Regions from separate parts of the Paenibacillus marinisediminis genome, predicted to be linked through region 3. Evidence: predicted binding sites of a transcription regulator. Region 3 holds the regulator's gene; each other region holds the start of a gene.
What was found. The regulator Rex, encoded in region 3, represses fermentation and respiration genes when NADH is low (regulators of the CRP and FNR family bind a similar motif). The targets are predictions, from matches to a motif close to TTGTGAAATATTTCACAA.

Region 1 (4,954 bases), on a different contig from region 3:
TACAATAGGAGCAGGAAAGCTCCAAGTAAGGAAGTGAATACAGGAAATGAAACAGACAGGGGGCTGTCATCAGCCCGTCATCACCATTGATCACGTGAGTTATCGATACGCTGATCAGATTGTGTTCGACGATGTTAATTTCGAAGTACAGGAACGCGACTTCGTTGGCTTGATCGGATCGAATGGAGCAGGGAAGACGACCTTGCTGCGGCTTATTGTCGGTCTGCTTAAGCCGACCAGCGGTGAAATTCGACTGTTCGGGACCCCGATACAGCAATTTCGGGATTGGCACCGCATCGGGTATGTACCGCAGAAGAACAGCTTTAATCCGCTGTTCCCCGCAACGGTACTGGAAGTGGTGCAATCCGGGATGTACAATCGCAGAAATCTGTTTCGCCGTTTATCCAAGGAGGATAAGGCGAAGTGCTTGGATGCGATGAAAGTCATGCGAGTGGATGATCTGGCCCAGAAGCGAATCGGAGAGCTGTCCGGTGGACAGCAGCAGCGCGTATTTCTAGCGCGTGCTATGGTGAACAAGCCGGAGCTGCTCATTCTAGATGAGCCGACGGTAGGGATTGATGCTGAGACGCAGAAAGACTTCTTCAAGCTGCTGCAGCATCTGCATGAACACCATCAGATGACCTTTGTCATGGTGTCTCATGACTTGGAGATGGTGCGCGCATGGCTGGGGGAGACACCCGCTGCAACCTGCGGCAAGCTGAATTTCCATTGCAAGCACTCGCATGAAGCGGCTTGTGTCGAGCCCGATCTTACACACGGCGTGATGATGTAGAGGAGCGTATCATGATAGTAGATATTTTAAATTCAGGTTTCTTTCAACGGGCTCTCATCGGCGGTTTGCTTATCGGAATAACCGGCCCATTAATGGGAATATTTCTCGTGCTTCGCCGATTATCGATGATCGGAGATACGCTTTCCCATGTCGCGATCGCGGGCGTGGCGCTTGGCTTTTTGATCGGCGTATATCCGCTTGGCGTGGGTATGGTATTTGCACTGATTGGAGCAGTAGCCATTGAAAAGCTTCGTAAAACGTATAAGACCTATGCCGAGCTGTCGATCGCTGTCATTATGTCTGGCGGTATCGCTTTGGCATCTCTGTTCTTTTCATTAGGCAAGAACTTTAACACGAACGTAACCAGTTACTTATTCGGAAGCATCTATACCTTAAATACAACCGACTTGTTCGTCGTAGGCGGGGTTACGGCTATTGTTATCGTCTTTATGGCGCTGTTCAAGAAGGAAATGTTCCTGCTGACATTTGACGAGGATGCGGCAGCTGTAAATGGTCTGCCTGTTAAGTGGCTAAATCTAGCCTTAACGGTGTTAACAGCTCTCGTAATCAGTGCGGCTATCAAGATTGTGGGCGCGTTGCTTGTTTCTGCGCTGCTTACGATTCCAGTGGCGACGAGCTTAATTGTCGCTAGAAGCTTCAAAAAAGCGATTATCATCTCGGTACTTGTATCAGAATTATCGGTTATCTTCGGGCTATTAGTAGCAGGGATATGGAACTTGGCTCCAGGCGCTACGATCGTGTTGACATTGATCGGGGTCTTAATCGTGACGTTACTTGTACGGCGAGGATTTAAAGGTTAAACTATCCATATATACTATTGTATGGAGGCATACTAGATTATGAGCGTTACAATATGGATAGCATTGCTGGCGGGGATGGTTTCATTCATCACTCCGTGCTGTTTGCCGCTGTATCCCTCCTATCTATCTGTCATTACAGGGATGTCAGTTAATCAATTAAAGCAAGATAGAACGAAGCGAGAAGTAAGAATGAAGATCATGTCTCATACTTTCTTTTTTATACTAGGCTTTAGCGTTGTGTTCTATACGTTGGGACTTACCGCAAGTGCTTTCGGTTCGTTGCTTATTCAGTATCGTGATATCGTGCGACAAGTATCAGCCATTCTTATCATACTGATGGGTCTGCTCTTGCTGGGGATCTTTAAACCGCAGTTGCTCATGCGGGAACGGAAGCTGGAGATAACGGGGAAGAGGGGAAGCTACTTCGGATCATTTCTATTCGGTATCGGTTTCTCAGCAGGCTGGTCTCCATGTGTTGGACCGATTTTGGGCTTCATTCTTACTTTGGCCGCACAGGATCCGGGATCATGGTTCCGTTTATCAACTGCTTACGCAATTGGCTTCGCGATTCCATTCTTTGTATTGGCATTCTTTATCGGCTCTACCCGCTGGCTGATCAAATACTCTGAGCCTATGATGAAGGTTGGGGGAGTGTTGATGATTATCATGGGGATACTGCTGTTTACCGATCAATTGACCCAGATCAACAGCTGGCTGCAAGGCATTACGCCATCATGGCTCTATAAATTAACCTAGTTTCATAGAGATGGACCTCGCACGTATTCATACGTTGCTGCAGGTCCATTTTTGCATTTCATATTCACATGGTAAATATGCTAAATATAGCATTTTCATTAAATTGTTCGTATTAAGCAACTTGCGGCTATATTATCCATTTTTGATATTGATTACTTGTATATTATGTGATAGTATTCACTTGCACAAGCAATTAAAACAACAATACATAGGGGGATTTCTTAATGAAGAAAATGTTGTCCATTGTACTAGTTGCATCATTAGCTTTGTCCATGCTTGTAGGTTGCGGTGCTAAGGAAGATAGCAAAGCTCCGGAAACAGATAACACGAAGGTTGAAGACACAAACACTAAAACAGTTGAACCCGCTTCCAAGGAAGCCGCTTCCGATGCTGAAGCAGCTGCTGGAGAAATCGCAAAGATCGGTCTTGGCACAATCACTAGCATCGGCAAGTCCAAGGACAAAGACGGTGACAAAGGCCCAGTAGGACAAGTTGACACTGTTATTGTTGCCGCAGCATTTGATAAAGATGGTAAGGTTGTTAAAGTTGATATCGACAACGCACAAACTAAAGTAGAATATGGCGCTGATCTTCAGGTTTCTACAGATGTAAACAGTGAGCTTAAAACGAAAGTAGAGCTTGGCGATGAATATGGTATGAAAAAAGCTTCTTCCATCGGTAAAGAGTGGTATGAGCAAGCGAAAGCACTCGGCGACTGGATGGTAGGTAAGTCGGTTGATGAAATTAAAGGTATGAAAACAACAAAGCGTGACGATGCTCATCCAGCAGTCCCAGATGAAGCAGATCTGACATCTACAGTAACGGTAACGGTTCAAGACTATATCGCTGCTGTTGAAAAAGCATACAATAACGCGATTGATGTGAAGCCTGGCGGTGAAAAGCTAGGTGTTGGACAATCGATCTCGATTAAAAAGTCCAAAGGACTTAATGGAGATAAAACTCCTGTCGCTCAAGTGGATACAACTATCGTTGTAGGCGCTTTTGATAAGGATGGCAAGGTTGTAGGCACGATTATCGACAATGCCCAAACTAAGGTAGAATTCGATAAAGACGGCAAGGTAACATCTGACAAAGGTGCAGAGTTAAAGACGAAAGTAGAGCTTGGCGACGAATATGGCATGAAAAAAGCTTCTTCCATCGGTAAAGAGTGGTACGAGCAAGCCAAAGCACTTGGCGATTGGATGACAGGCAAGACAGTTGACGAAATTAAAGGGATGAAGACAACACAGCGTGATGACGCTCATCCTTCTGTTCCTGCCGAAGCAGATCTTACTTCTACTGTAACTGTAACTGTACAAGATTACATCGCTGGTATTGACGAAGCTTTCACTAAAGCACAGTAATTATTATCTTTGTTCCTACACCAATAAAAACCGCTTACCTAGTCGATGAGACTGGATCAGCGGTTTTTTGTCCGATAGCACATACGGTGACAGTAAGGCCGATTGACCCGCGCTTGAACGGACACAGGGGTCGCTATTTCATGATTTCGGGGTATTTGTTGAGGACTTGCGGACACAGATGACGCTATTAGCTTCAAAACTAGCACTAAACGGCTTTTTCGGGTCAAATAACGGCTATACGGTCCGCTAGTATGTCGAATTAGTGGTGTTTGCTGTAAATAGCGGCTCGTGTGTCCACTCCCGCCCCCTGTAGATAGCTATTCGATTAGTGAGCCGAAAAACAAGGGGCGTTCCCATTTTGAGACAGCCCTTTTATCTAGATAAGAGATACATGGATGGATTCGGCAGGAGGGAAATACTTGCTTATGAAAGTTAAACGATTAATTATACTATTACTATCCATAACGCTGCTTACCGGGTGTGCGAACACCTCAAAAATAGATTATAGCGACTATCAGAAGTACAGTGACACGATGTTCGATTCTTTCGACACCATCATTCAAGTCGTAGCTTACACGAAGAGCAAAGAAGAGTTCGACCAATATTTCAAGCAAATTCATGATCGATTCATAGAGTTGCATCAGTTGTACGATATCTATAACAACTATGAAGGACTGAACAATCTGAAGACAGTCAACGATCAGGCAGGCATAGAACCCGTCAAGGTTGCGCCCGAGATCATAGATCTGATTCAATTCTGCAAAAAGTGGTACGAAGAAGCGGGTGAGGGAACGAATATCGCTATGGGGACTGTGTTGAATATATGGCAGGACTATCGCGATGTTGGCCTTGCCGATCCAGACCAAGCAAAACTTCCGCCTATGGAAGAGCTGCAAGCCGCTGCCGAGCATATGGACATGAATAAAGTGATAGTGGATGTTGAGAATAGCACTGTATTTCTAGCGGATCCAAACATGAGCTTGAATGTTGGAGCAGTAGCCAAGGGATATGCAACTGAGCTCGTCGCGCAGGAAATGAAGGCCGCTGGCTTGGAATCTGCGATTATTAGCGCTGGAGGCAATGTGCGTACGATTGGACATCCCTATGATGGTGTACGCGAGCGCTGGGGGATTGGCATACAGAATCCAGATAAGCTTACGGTGACAGATGAAGATAATTTGCTGGATACTGTATTCATAGAAGAAGGATCTGTAGTAAGC
Region 2 (4,954 bases), 330 kb from region 3:
TTTCTGAACAAGCTCTTGACCTAGAAAATGCTCCAAGAATAAGCCGAGAGAGTCCTGCAATGTGAAGGATTCATTCGTCGTGCTGAGATCCTTTAATGCCTCTGCCTTTCCTGCATCCGAGACAATGTCGCTCGACAATAACGACTCTATGCTAGTCGGAATTCCGAACACCGCATCTTCCGGAATCTTCTTTAATTGTCCATCTGTATAAATGTAAGAGATGCCAGTCGCATTATATACGATCTTCTCTGTCAGCTTCAATTCTTCAAGGAATGGCACCATATTCGCTTTGCGCGCAACGATGGAATCTGCACCTGTCTCGATAATGAAGTCTTTCTGTCGAACTGTTCGAATCTTACCGCCTAATGTTTCACTTGCTTCAACAAGCACTAATCTTGCGTCTATCGATTTCCCCTTCAGGGCCTTCTGCAAATAATACATGGTCGACAGACCGGTTATCCCGCCGCCAATAACTACAATCGTGTTCACTGTGACTGCCCCCAACATGGTAATGTGATGACGCTCATTTACAGGGCTATTATACCACATGTACTCATGCGAACTAGAATGTCCTGCCTGCTGAATGTGAACAACCATTTAACATTAATAATTACCCTCCAATGTACGACATATTTATTTTTTGGAGGTGGAGTGTTCTTTGCTCTGTTCGCTCATCCGAGTAACGATCAGAACGATGTTCCCATACGCTGCGGACCGCCTCCAGAAGCTCGGTGTCAGTCGCGCCGCTGCGCAGCATGTGACGGAGGTCGAACCCTTTAGAAGCAAATAAACACGTATAGAGTTTGCCATCTGAGGATAGGCGTGCACGAGTGCATGAGGAGCAGAACGATTCAGAAACAGAAGTAATAAAGCCTACCTCTGATTCGCTCCCTGCATAGCGATAGCGCTTAGCTACTTCGCCGTAATAGTGCTGATCCAGCGGTTCTAACTCGTATTGAGAACGCAGAATATCATAGATCTCACGTTTGCTAACGACCTTGTCATAGCTCCAGCCGTTATCATTGCCAACATCCATGAATTCGATAAAGCGTACCATTATTCCACGTTCCTTAAAATAAGCTGCCAGCGGTACTATTTCCTGTTCATTTACATCCTTCTTGATGACGGTATTTACCTTAATCTTGAATCCGATAGATTGCGCCAAGTCAATATTAGCCAGTATGACATCAGGAGTTATGCCGCGGCCATTCATCCTCGCGAACAGTTTCGGATCTAGCGCATCCAGACTAATATTCAATCTGCGCAAGCCCGCATCATACAGTTCTTGAGCCTGCTGCTTCAACAGCAGCCCGTTTGTCGTTAATCCGATATCCTCGATTCCTTCTATGTTCATAAGCATACTAACTAACTGAGACAGATCGCGGCGCATTAACGGTTCTCCGCCGGTTAAACGAAGCTTCTTAACTCCAAGTGATGCAAACAATTGGGCCATGCGACTTATTTCAGCAAATGTGAGCAGCTCTGCTTTCGGCAGAAAACGATAGTCATCTCCGAATATTTCCTTCGGCATGCAGTACGTACACCGAAAGTTGCATTTATCTGTTACCGATATGCGCAGATCGTGAATCGGCCGTTGCAATTGATCGAGCATAGGTTGAATTTCCATCGTTCCCCATCCTTCCTGCAACTGCATCATACCGTATCCGACCACGAGCGGGCAACTAATTCGCAAATCAGTTCGTTAGAATCGATCTTACCTGTTCGAACAATACATGATTCTCGAGATGAATATGCTCAAACGTATCCTGTTCGAGCAGAGACAGCCGTTGATAAACGAGTCGGTACGTACCGCAGGCGTCAGCAGGCGGTTCATAATCATGGGTAATGTCGCGAAGCTCCTTCAGCAGATTGCCGGCACCGTCATGGTCATCTTCTAAGCCAAGCAGATACGGCATCAACTGCTCTCTAGTTGCTTGCTCTGGATGGTTTACATATTGAAGCAGCAGCGGAAATACAACCTGATCTTCTTCCTCCGTATGCTCCAGCAATTCCTGCTTCAGAGCTGTAAACAGCTCCTGAACTCTCAGCAGATGTGGATGATACTCCCCATGAACACGAGCTACTTTAGTGATATAAGGGGTTAACTGCGGCAGCTCTTCACGAAGAAATGCATGATGCTTCTGCTGAATATATCGAATAAGCTCTGCTTCATCTTGTGATTGCGGACGGCTTGATTCATATTCCGCTTGCTGGCGTCCAATCTTCTCTACTTCCTCCAGCACCTGCTTAGGATCTAGCTTCCGTTCAATCGCAGCGAGCTCTAGACTCTCTTTCCCGCCGCAGCAATAATCTATTCTTAATTGACGAAACAAGTCCGCTGCTCGCGGGATGATCGTTACGATGTCTGCCACTGATGTTTGCAATGTAATCTTGCTCATGAATATTCCTCCAATAGATTGAATTTTAAATATGCTATAATCTTATGATTTGCATCACGCTTAACTTGTGATTCCACTCACATGATAAGAGGTCGTTTTGTGAACTTCTTTTAGGATTGAATGATTATATGTTCTATTGGCAGCATGAAAAATGTTAAGATAAGGAATGTCTGTGCTATCGAGGTACGAGAAAGGAGAATTGATATGAACACACATGCCAAACGACATTCTATAGTTCTTCTGTTAATAATAATGCTTACACTGCTGGTTACAGCATGCGGTTCAAAGCAAAGTCTAGGTAATGAGATATCAGCGGTTAACTCTTCTACGGCAGCTGAACAAGAGCAAGTAGAACTGCTAGTTTCAGCTGCTGCAAGCTTGAAGGACGTATTGCAGGAGATAAAGGGAGTCTACGAAACAAACAACCGAGATATAAAACTTAACTTTAATTACGGCGGTTCGGGTGCGCTGCAGCAGCAGATAGAACAGGGGGCTCCTGTAGACCTCTTTATCTCCGCAGCCTCAAGTCATATGCAAGCACTTGTAGATAAAGGTCTTGTAGATGCAGCACAGCAGAGCAACTTACTCGCTAATGAGTTAGTAGTAGTCAAACCCGCTGGCTCCTCTGTAAACATTAGTAATCTGTCAGATCTAACTTTGGACCAAGTACATAAGATCGCGATTGGCATTCCGGAGAGCGTTCCTGCGGGCTCATATGCGAAGGAGGCATTATCGACAGACAAGCTATGGGACAGCTTGCAGTCGAAGATGGTTCAAGCTAAGGACGTTCGACAAGTGCTTCAATATGTCGAAACGGGGAATGTCGAAGCGGGATTCGTATATAAGACAGATGCATTAGCCTCTGACAAAGTGGAAATAGCGCTAACAGTCGATGCATCAGCGTACTCCCCTATTGTTTATCCGGTTGGAATCGTAAAAGCTACTAAACATCCCAAGGAAGTGGAGAAACTGTACAGCTTTCTGCGATCAGAAGAAGCGATGAACATTTTCATAAAGTACGGGTTCTCTGCTGTACCGAATACATGAAAATAGGCGTTATCGACTGGCAGCAATTCTGGTCTCCAATCCGACTTTCTGTGCAGGTAGCGCTATTATCCAGTGTTCTTGCTATTCTGCTCGGGGTTGCTGCGGCTTGGTGGATGTCCAAACGGCAATTTAAGGGGAAAGTATGGATCGAAACACTGTTTATGCTGCCGATCGTTCTGCCTCCGACGGTCATCGGATTCCTGCTGCTCGTCATATTGGGCCGAAACAGTGCTTTTGGGCGATTCCTGGATTGGTTGTTGGGAGCACCACTCATCTTCACTTGGTGGAGTGCTGTTATCGCCGCGGTCGTTGTCGCTTTCCCATTAGTGTATCAAACGATGAAGACCGGGTTCGGAGCGATCGACCAAGATCTACTTGCCGCGGGTCGTGCTATTGGAGCTAATGAACGGCAGCTATTCTATTATGTTGTGCTGCCATTAACATGGCGATCGTTCATGACGGCGTATATACTCGGCTTCACCCGCTCCCTTGGGGAATTCGGTGCGACTTTGATGGTTGCCGGCAACATTCCAGGCAAGACACAGACTCTCCCAACCGCCATCTATGTCGCGGTCGATTCCGGCAATACCACGATGGCATGGGCGTGGGCGTTGACGATCATCTTGATTTCTTTCCTCATGCTGCTGTTAACAGGACGAAGTACGCGATGAACATGAACATACATTAAAGGCGAATTTCACATGCCTCGTGAAATTCGCCTTATTTCTTACTTCCTATGTAACGGATGCTGTTATGATTATTTTTTAATTTCAAACAATTAATCTCGTTAATGACTTACTGAAATTGCTCTTGCAACGTACGGACAGCAAATTCATAAAATGCGAAGGCATCCTCTTCATTGGCAAATGCAGCCTGAGCAAGTATATCGCTGCCGCCGCCCTTTCCGTTGTAATGAACTTGGTTAGCTTTCATGAATGCACCACAAGAAAAGCCGGAAATATTGCGCTGAGATAAGAGCACTTTATTCTCCATAGTAGTCAATAGCAACACTGGAGCATCGCATTGAGAGTTTATTTTCCCAGCTAGATTCTGAAGATCTTTCAGTGACTTATCTTGGAATACAGTTGCAATGAGTGCCCCGTCTTTATTAGCTATCAGCTCACGCGCGGCGTAGTCATCATATTTGTCTTTCAGAGCTGCTATCTCTTCTTGGAGCTGCTTATGCTCTTTCTCCCACTTATCCATTCGATCAAGGATATCTTCTTTGCTCGATTTGAACTTAACCGATAGCGCTCCTACAATTGTTTGATGTTCACAAAATTCCCCCAAGGCACGATTTCCGCATTTAAAATAAATACGCATGTTTCCCTTATGCTTCTCCGACTTGAGCAGCTTGATCATGCCGATCGCCCCCGTTGAAGAGACATGCGTTCCACCGCAAGCGTTATGTTCGATGTTCTTGATCTCTACAATTCGGATATTGTCTGTCAAGCTCGTCTGTTTGACCAGTTCTAACTGATTAACCTCTTGTTCCGTCACCATATAAC
Region 3 (4,954 bases):
TACTGCTGTATCAAATACTGCTCAATATCCTTTTTGGAGACACCATCAGAGGCAGCCTTAACTGTTACTTGCTCTGAAGTAAGGTCGACCCATGCCATCTGAGTAACACCAGCCTCGTCTACACCTGTGACAACGTAATATACACTATCCCATATCGACTTCTCTACTCCGCTTACAGAAGCCCAAGCAACTGCTTTTTGAGATTCAGCAACAGCTTTTGCTTCGAGCGAATTTTCATCTGTACGAATATAATTTACATACCACACGCTCAAGATAGCCAGCAGGAGCATCACTACGAGCGCAGCCAGAACGACAATACGCACTCGGCTGTAACGCTTCCTTGATCTGCTTCTAGTCAACATTTACTTATCCTCCACTTAACGAGACAGCAAGCCTTGGAAGCAGCGTGCTGCTTCGCGGCGAACCCGTTCTTCATCAAGGGTCAAGCATGCTCCATTATTGACTACTTGCTTGCCATCTACCCATACATGCTTAACATCCTTGCCAGAAGCAGAGTATACCATGTGGGATACCAGATCCGTATGCGGCAGCAGATGCGGTTGATCAATATCGACAGCGATGAAATCCGCCTTCATTCCAGGCGCAAGCAGACCTACGTCCTGAAGCTGGATCGTCTTGGCGCCATTGATCGTCGCAATTCGCATTGCTTCTGCAGCAGGTACCGCAGTAGGATCACCTGATATTCCCTTATGAATAAACGCAGCCAAACGCATCTCTTGGAACATATCTAGATTGTTATTGCTAGCTGCTCCATCTGTTCCAAGGGATACGTTCACGCCTGCTCGGAGAAGGTCTGTAACTCGTGCTATGCCGCTTGCCAGCTTCAGGTTGCTAGCTGGGTTGTGAGATACGCCGACCTTATGTTTAGCCAATATTTCGATTTCTTCGTCTGTAAGATGAACGCCATGCGCAATATACGACGGTCTGCTGAAGAATCCCAGCTTCTCAAGATGCGCAACAGGGCGCAATCCGTATTCCTGCACATTCTGTTCAACTTCTGCTCTAGTCTCGGACATATGCGTATGTAGCATCATATCAAGATCATGAGCTGCTTGTACGAACTTCTCGATGAAAGCAGGAGGACAAGTATACGGCGCGTGTGGAGCCAGCATCGTCGTAATTCGACCTTCCGCTCGTCCGTTCCAATCTTTTGCGAAACGCACAGCCTCTTCTAGCTTCATCCGCTGTTCTTCTTCACTGCATAGACCGATGGCGCCGCGCATGAGTCCTGCGCGAATACCTGCTTGTTCCGCAACCTTGCCGACCTCATCCATATGGTCGTACATATCTACAAACGTAGTTGTGCCGCTCTTCAGCATTTCCAGTACAGCAAGAGCGGAGCCCCAATACACATCTTCGTCTGTAAATTTAGCCTCCATTGGCCACATTTTTTGCTGGAGCCATTGCTGGAGCACCATATCATCGCCATAGCCGCGCAATAACGTCATCGCAGCATGACCATGCGTGTTGACTAAACCCGGCATGAAGAACAGACCGCTGCCATCAAATAACTCCGCATCTTCCTTATAATTCTCCGGCAGAGTTTCACCGAGATAGACAATCTTTCCGTCCTCGACAACCATGTATCCATGTATGGTGCTCGATTCTGCGTCCGGATGGATCTGTGCAAAGCGCCCGTTATGGACGATGAATCGTTTAGGCATTCTCAATCGTTTCCTTTCCTTCTTCATCTTGCAAGTAATAGGCCAAGCTGAACAGATCCGTCGTGAAATCTGCAGTATGCACGCGAATATGCGGCGGTACCTTCAGAATAACAGGTGCAAAGTTCAAGATTGCTTCCACACCCGCCTCGACAAACTGATCCGCAACATGCTGGGCTTCCAGCGCAGGTACCGTAATAATACCTATTCGAATTCCCTTACTCTTAACTGTATCGATCAACTGATCCATTGGCTGCACGATCAGGTTGTTCAATGCTGTTCCCACTTTATCCGGATGCGCATCGAATACAGCAACAATCTTCATATTATCTTGCAAGTACGTGGTATAGTTGCATAGGGCTTGACCAAGTTTACCAGCACCGACTAATCCGACTTGAATCTTGAGATCAAGCTTAAGGATATGTCTAATCTGCTCGATCAGATAAGACACATCATAACCGATGCCTTTACGGCCAAAATCTCCAAAATAAGCGAGGTCTTTGCGAATTTGGGCAGGATTCAGATCAAGCTTCTGACCTAAATCTTGAGATGATATTGTTAGAACCTCACGCTGCTTCAATTCCATGAGGTGACGTAAATAGAGCGGCAAACGTCTAACAACGGCTTCTGAAATCTTCATCGCTTTCATATCCTCTGATCCCCCTTTTACCTATCTGATTGTCATATTATTTTTAATTAATCTTGTAAAGCTCTTTCCTGCTCTTCCCTGAACCAATCACGGATCCGCGGCACTAGGTGCTCGGTAGTCATATGCTCCATCTTAGGACCAGGTAAAGAATATAAGAAATGCTTGCCATAGCTCGTCTCAATTACACGAGTATCATAAATAATTACGATACCGCGATCCTTAGAGGTTCGAACTAATCGTCCAAAACCTTGCTTAAAGCGAATAACGGCTTGCGGAATCGACAGCTTCCGGAACGGATTCTGGTTCTGACGCTTCAATCGTTCTGACTTCGCCTCAACAAGCGGATGATTAGGCGGCTGAAACGGAAGTCTGACAATCGCTAGACAAGTCAACGCCTCACCAGGAATGTCCACACCTTCCCAGAAGCTGCTAGTTCCTAACAGCACGGATGCAGGATGCTCCTGAAAACGGCGAGTCAGCTTGCTTCGATTGCCGCTGTCCATGCCTTGCCCTAACACTTGTACGCCGTGCGGCTGAAGCATTTCCTTCAGTGGTTCATATACTTCCTTCAACATGCGGTACGAAGTAAACAGCACCAGCATTCTACCCTTTGTCACAATGGCAACATCTGCAAGTGAATGAAGCAATTTGTCGGTAAAGATCGGATCTACAGAGCCCTTAACTGTTGGAAAGTCTCGCGGAATGACAACTAGCGCTTGCTCGCGGTAGTTGAACGGAGACGGAAGAATAACAGTATGTAATCTTCCCGTGCTGGAAGCCTCCTTCAAACCGATCTGTTCCTCTAAATATTGAAATGACTTGTCAACAGATAACGTTGCCGAAGTCAGAATGACACTTTTCTTCGGTTCGAAGAAGTATCGATTTAGCGCTTCGCTGACATCAACTGGCACTGCGTACAGATGCATCGACTTATGCTTATACTGAGCATTGCCTTCCATCCAATACACAGAATCTGGATCTGTCGCCTTCATAAAGAGGCGAAAATCCTCGCGAATGATTGAGATCTCCTTGAATATCCCTGTTACATCCGTTATGACGGGCTGCAGCTCTTCATCATCCGCATCTTTCCATTCCAACACAAGCTTTTCGCCCGTACGGACAATTTCCCCCAGACGCACATATACGTCTTCTTCAAGCTCAGCGATCCCCTGCCAATCCCGCGGTCGAGCGCCAGACTGCAGTCGGAGCACGGATTGTCCTGCTTCAGCTTGTCCCAGCTCTGGAGGCGGCATCAATTGATACAGGACATCATGAAGACGATCCCAGACGTCTCTTACGTCAACGAGCTGTGTGAGCAGCTTCTCAATGCCGTCTGCCCAGATCATTGCTTTCTCACTTCCTGAGAGGCGAAGACGTGTCTGCAGCAGCAGCAATAAGCCGTTCTTACTATCTTTCACCAAACGTGTCAGCGGGTGAATCAATGAAAAATATTGCAGATGTATGCCTAAATGCTTGCTCGCTGTTTCTTCAAAATGATGACCTTCATCAATAACCAAATGCTCATATCCAGGCAGCAAACGATGCTCAGCTATGACATCCGTAAACAATAAGGAGTGGTTGGTGATGATGATATCAGATTGATTGGCATCATTCTTCGCGCGATGGTAGAAGCAGCGCTTAAACCATGGACACGCCCGATTAAGACAAGAATCGCTGTCGCTCGCCACAGTATCCCAAAATTCTGGGCCTTTATGCGTCAGATACAGCTCCTCATCGTCACCGTGCTCAGTCTGGCTTAACCATACCATCATCTGTGCAGCGGTTAATACATCATCGCGTCCATGCAGAAAATCTCTATAGTTTATTTTATGTTCAAATTTTCTCAAACACAAATAGTGACTACGACCTTTTAAGACCGTTGCCTTAAATGAAACAGGCACAATGTGCTCTAGAAGCGGTAAATCTCGCTGTCTCAGCTGTTCTTGCAAATTTATGGTATGTGTGCTGACAATTACCTTCTTATCATTCTTAACCGCATAATAGATAGAAGGAATCAGGTAACCTAAAGATTTTCCCGTACCTGTACCCGCTTCAATGAGAAGATGTCGGTCATCTTCCATACAATTCATCACTTCACGGAACATCTGCTCCTGAGCTTCGCGCGGTTCATAGTGCTCAAGCTTCTCCTTCAATGCACGGTGAATGTCACCCATAAAAGATGTGAACGAGACACCTTGCAGCGGTGACTCGCTAAGCCCTTCCCGAGGAGGCTGATTATCTGTCCATTCGTCCACATTAAATACCAATTGTCGATATGAAAGTGCTCGAGCATCTTCAGCCATTCGCGTTACGTCGCGCTCTCGTTCCTCAAGCAATACCTGTAGCATCCAACCAAGGTCACGTTCCTCTTCCCCAAGCAGTTCGACGATACGCTGGAGCGTAAGCAAGGGTAAATCATTAATGGCTTCTAGGCACTTTACAAAAATATCTGCAGTTGCGCGAGCATCACTGTCTGCTTGATGCGGTCTGTCATGCACAATATGGAATGTCTGCGCAACAGATCCGAGCTGATACGAAGTCAGAGAAGGGAATAAAATTCGCAGCATCTCGATAGTATCTAGAATCCTTCCAGTAAACGGCAGGTATCCAGTCTGCTCCAAAG

Region 1: the regulator Rex is predicted to act here: its motif matches at 2,536-2,553, upstream of ACXX53_RS16490 (LptM family lipoprotein).
Region 2: the regulator Rex is predicted to act here: its motif matches at 2,465-2,482, upstream of ric (iron-sulfur cluster repair di-iron protein).

What each region holds. Positions count from the first base shown of each region.
Region 1 covers NZ_JBTGUH010000007.1:167,811-172,764, forward strand. Annotated here, with positions in the region: gene ACXX53_RS16470 (metal ABC transporter substrate-binding protein) at 1-8, shown strand, start outside; gene ACXX53_RS16475 (metal ABC transporter ATP-binding protein) at 47-793, shown strand; gene ACXX53_RS16480 (metal ABC transporter permease) at 805-1,614, shown strand; gene ACXX53_RS16485 (cytochrome c biogenesis CcdA family protein) at 1,651-2,370, shown strand; gene ACXX53_RS16490 (LptM family lipoprotein) at 2,595-3,734, shown strand; gene ACXX53_RS16495 (FAD:protein FMN transferase) at 4,160-4,954, shown strand, end outside.
Region 2 covers NZ_JBTGUH010000002.1:358,373-363,326, forward strand. Annotated here, with positions in the region: gene ACXX53_RS07385 (protoporphyrinogen oxidase) at 1-489, opposite strand, end outside; gene moaA (GTP 3',8-cyclase MoaA) at 611-1,627, opposite strand; gene ric (iron-sulfur cluster repair di-iron protein) at 1,695-2,399, opposite strand; gene modA (molybdate ABC transporter substrate-binding protein) at 2,652-3,446, shown strand; gene modB (molybdate ABC transporter permease subunit) at 3,443-4,117, shown strand; gene ACXX53_RS07410 (alanyl-tRNA editing protein) at 4,242-4,954, opposite strand, start outside.
Region 3 covers NZ_JBTGUH010000002.1:23,451-28,404, reverse strand. Annotated here, with positions in the region: gene ACXX53_RS06015 (hypothetical protein) at 1-362, opposite strand, end outside; gene ACXX53_RS06010 (amidohydrolase) at 378-1,685, opposite strand; gene ACXX53_RS06005 (redox-sensing transcriptional repressor Rex) at 1,678-2,331, opposite strand; gene dinG (ATP-dependent DNA helicase DinG) at 2,379-4,954, opposite strand, start outside.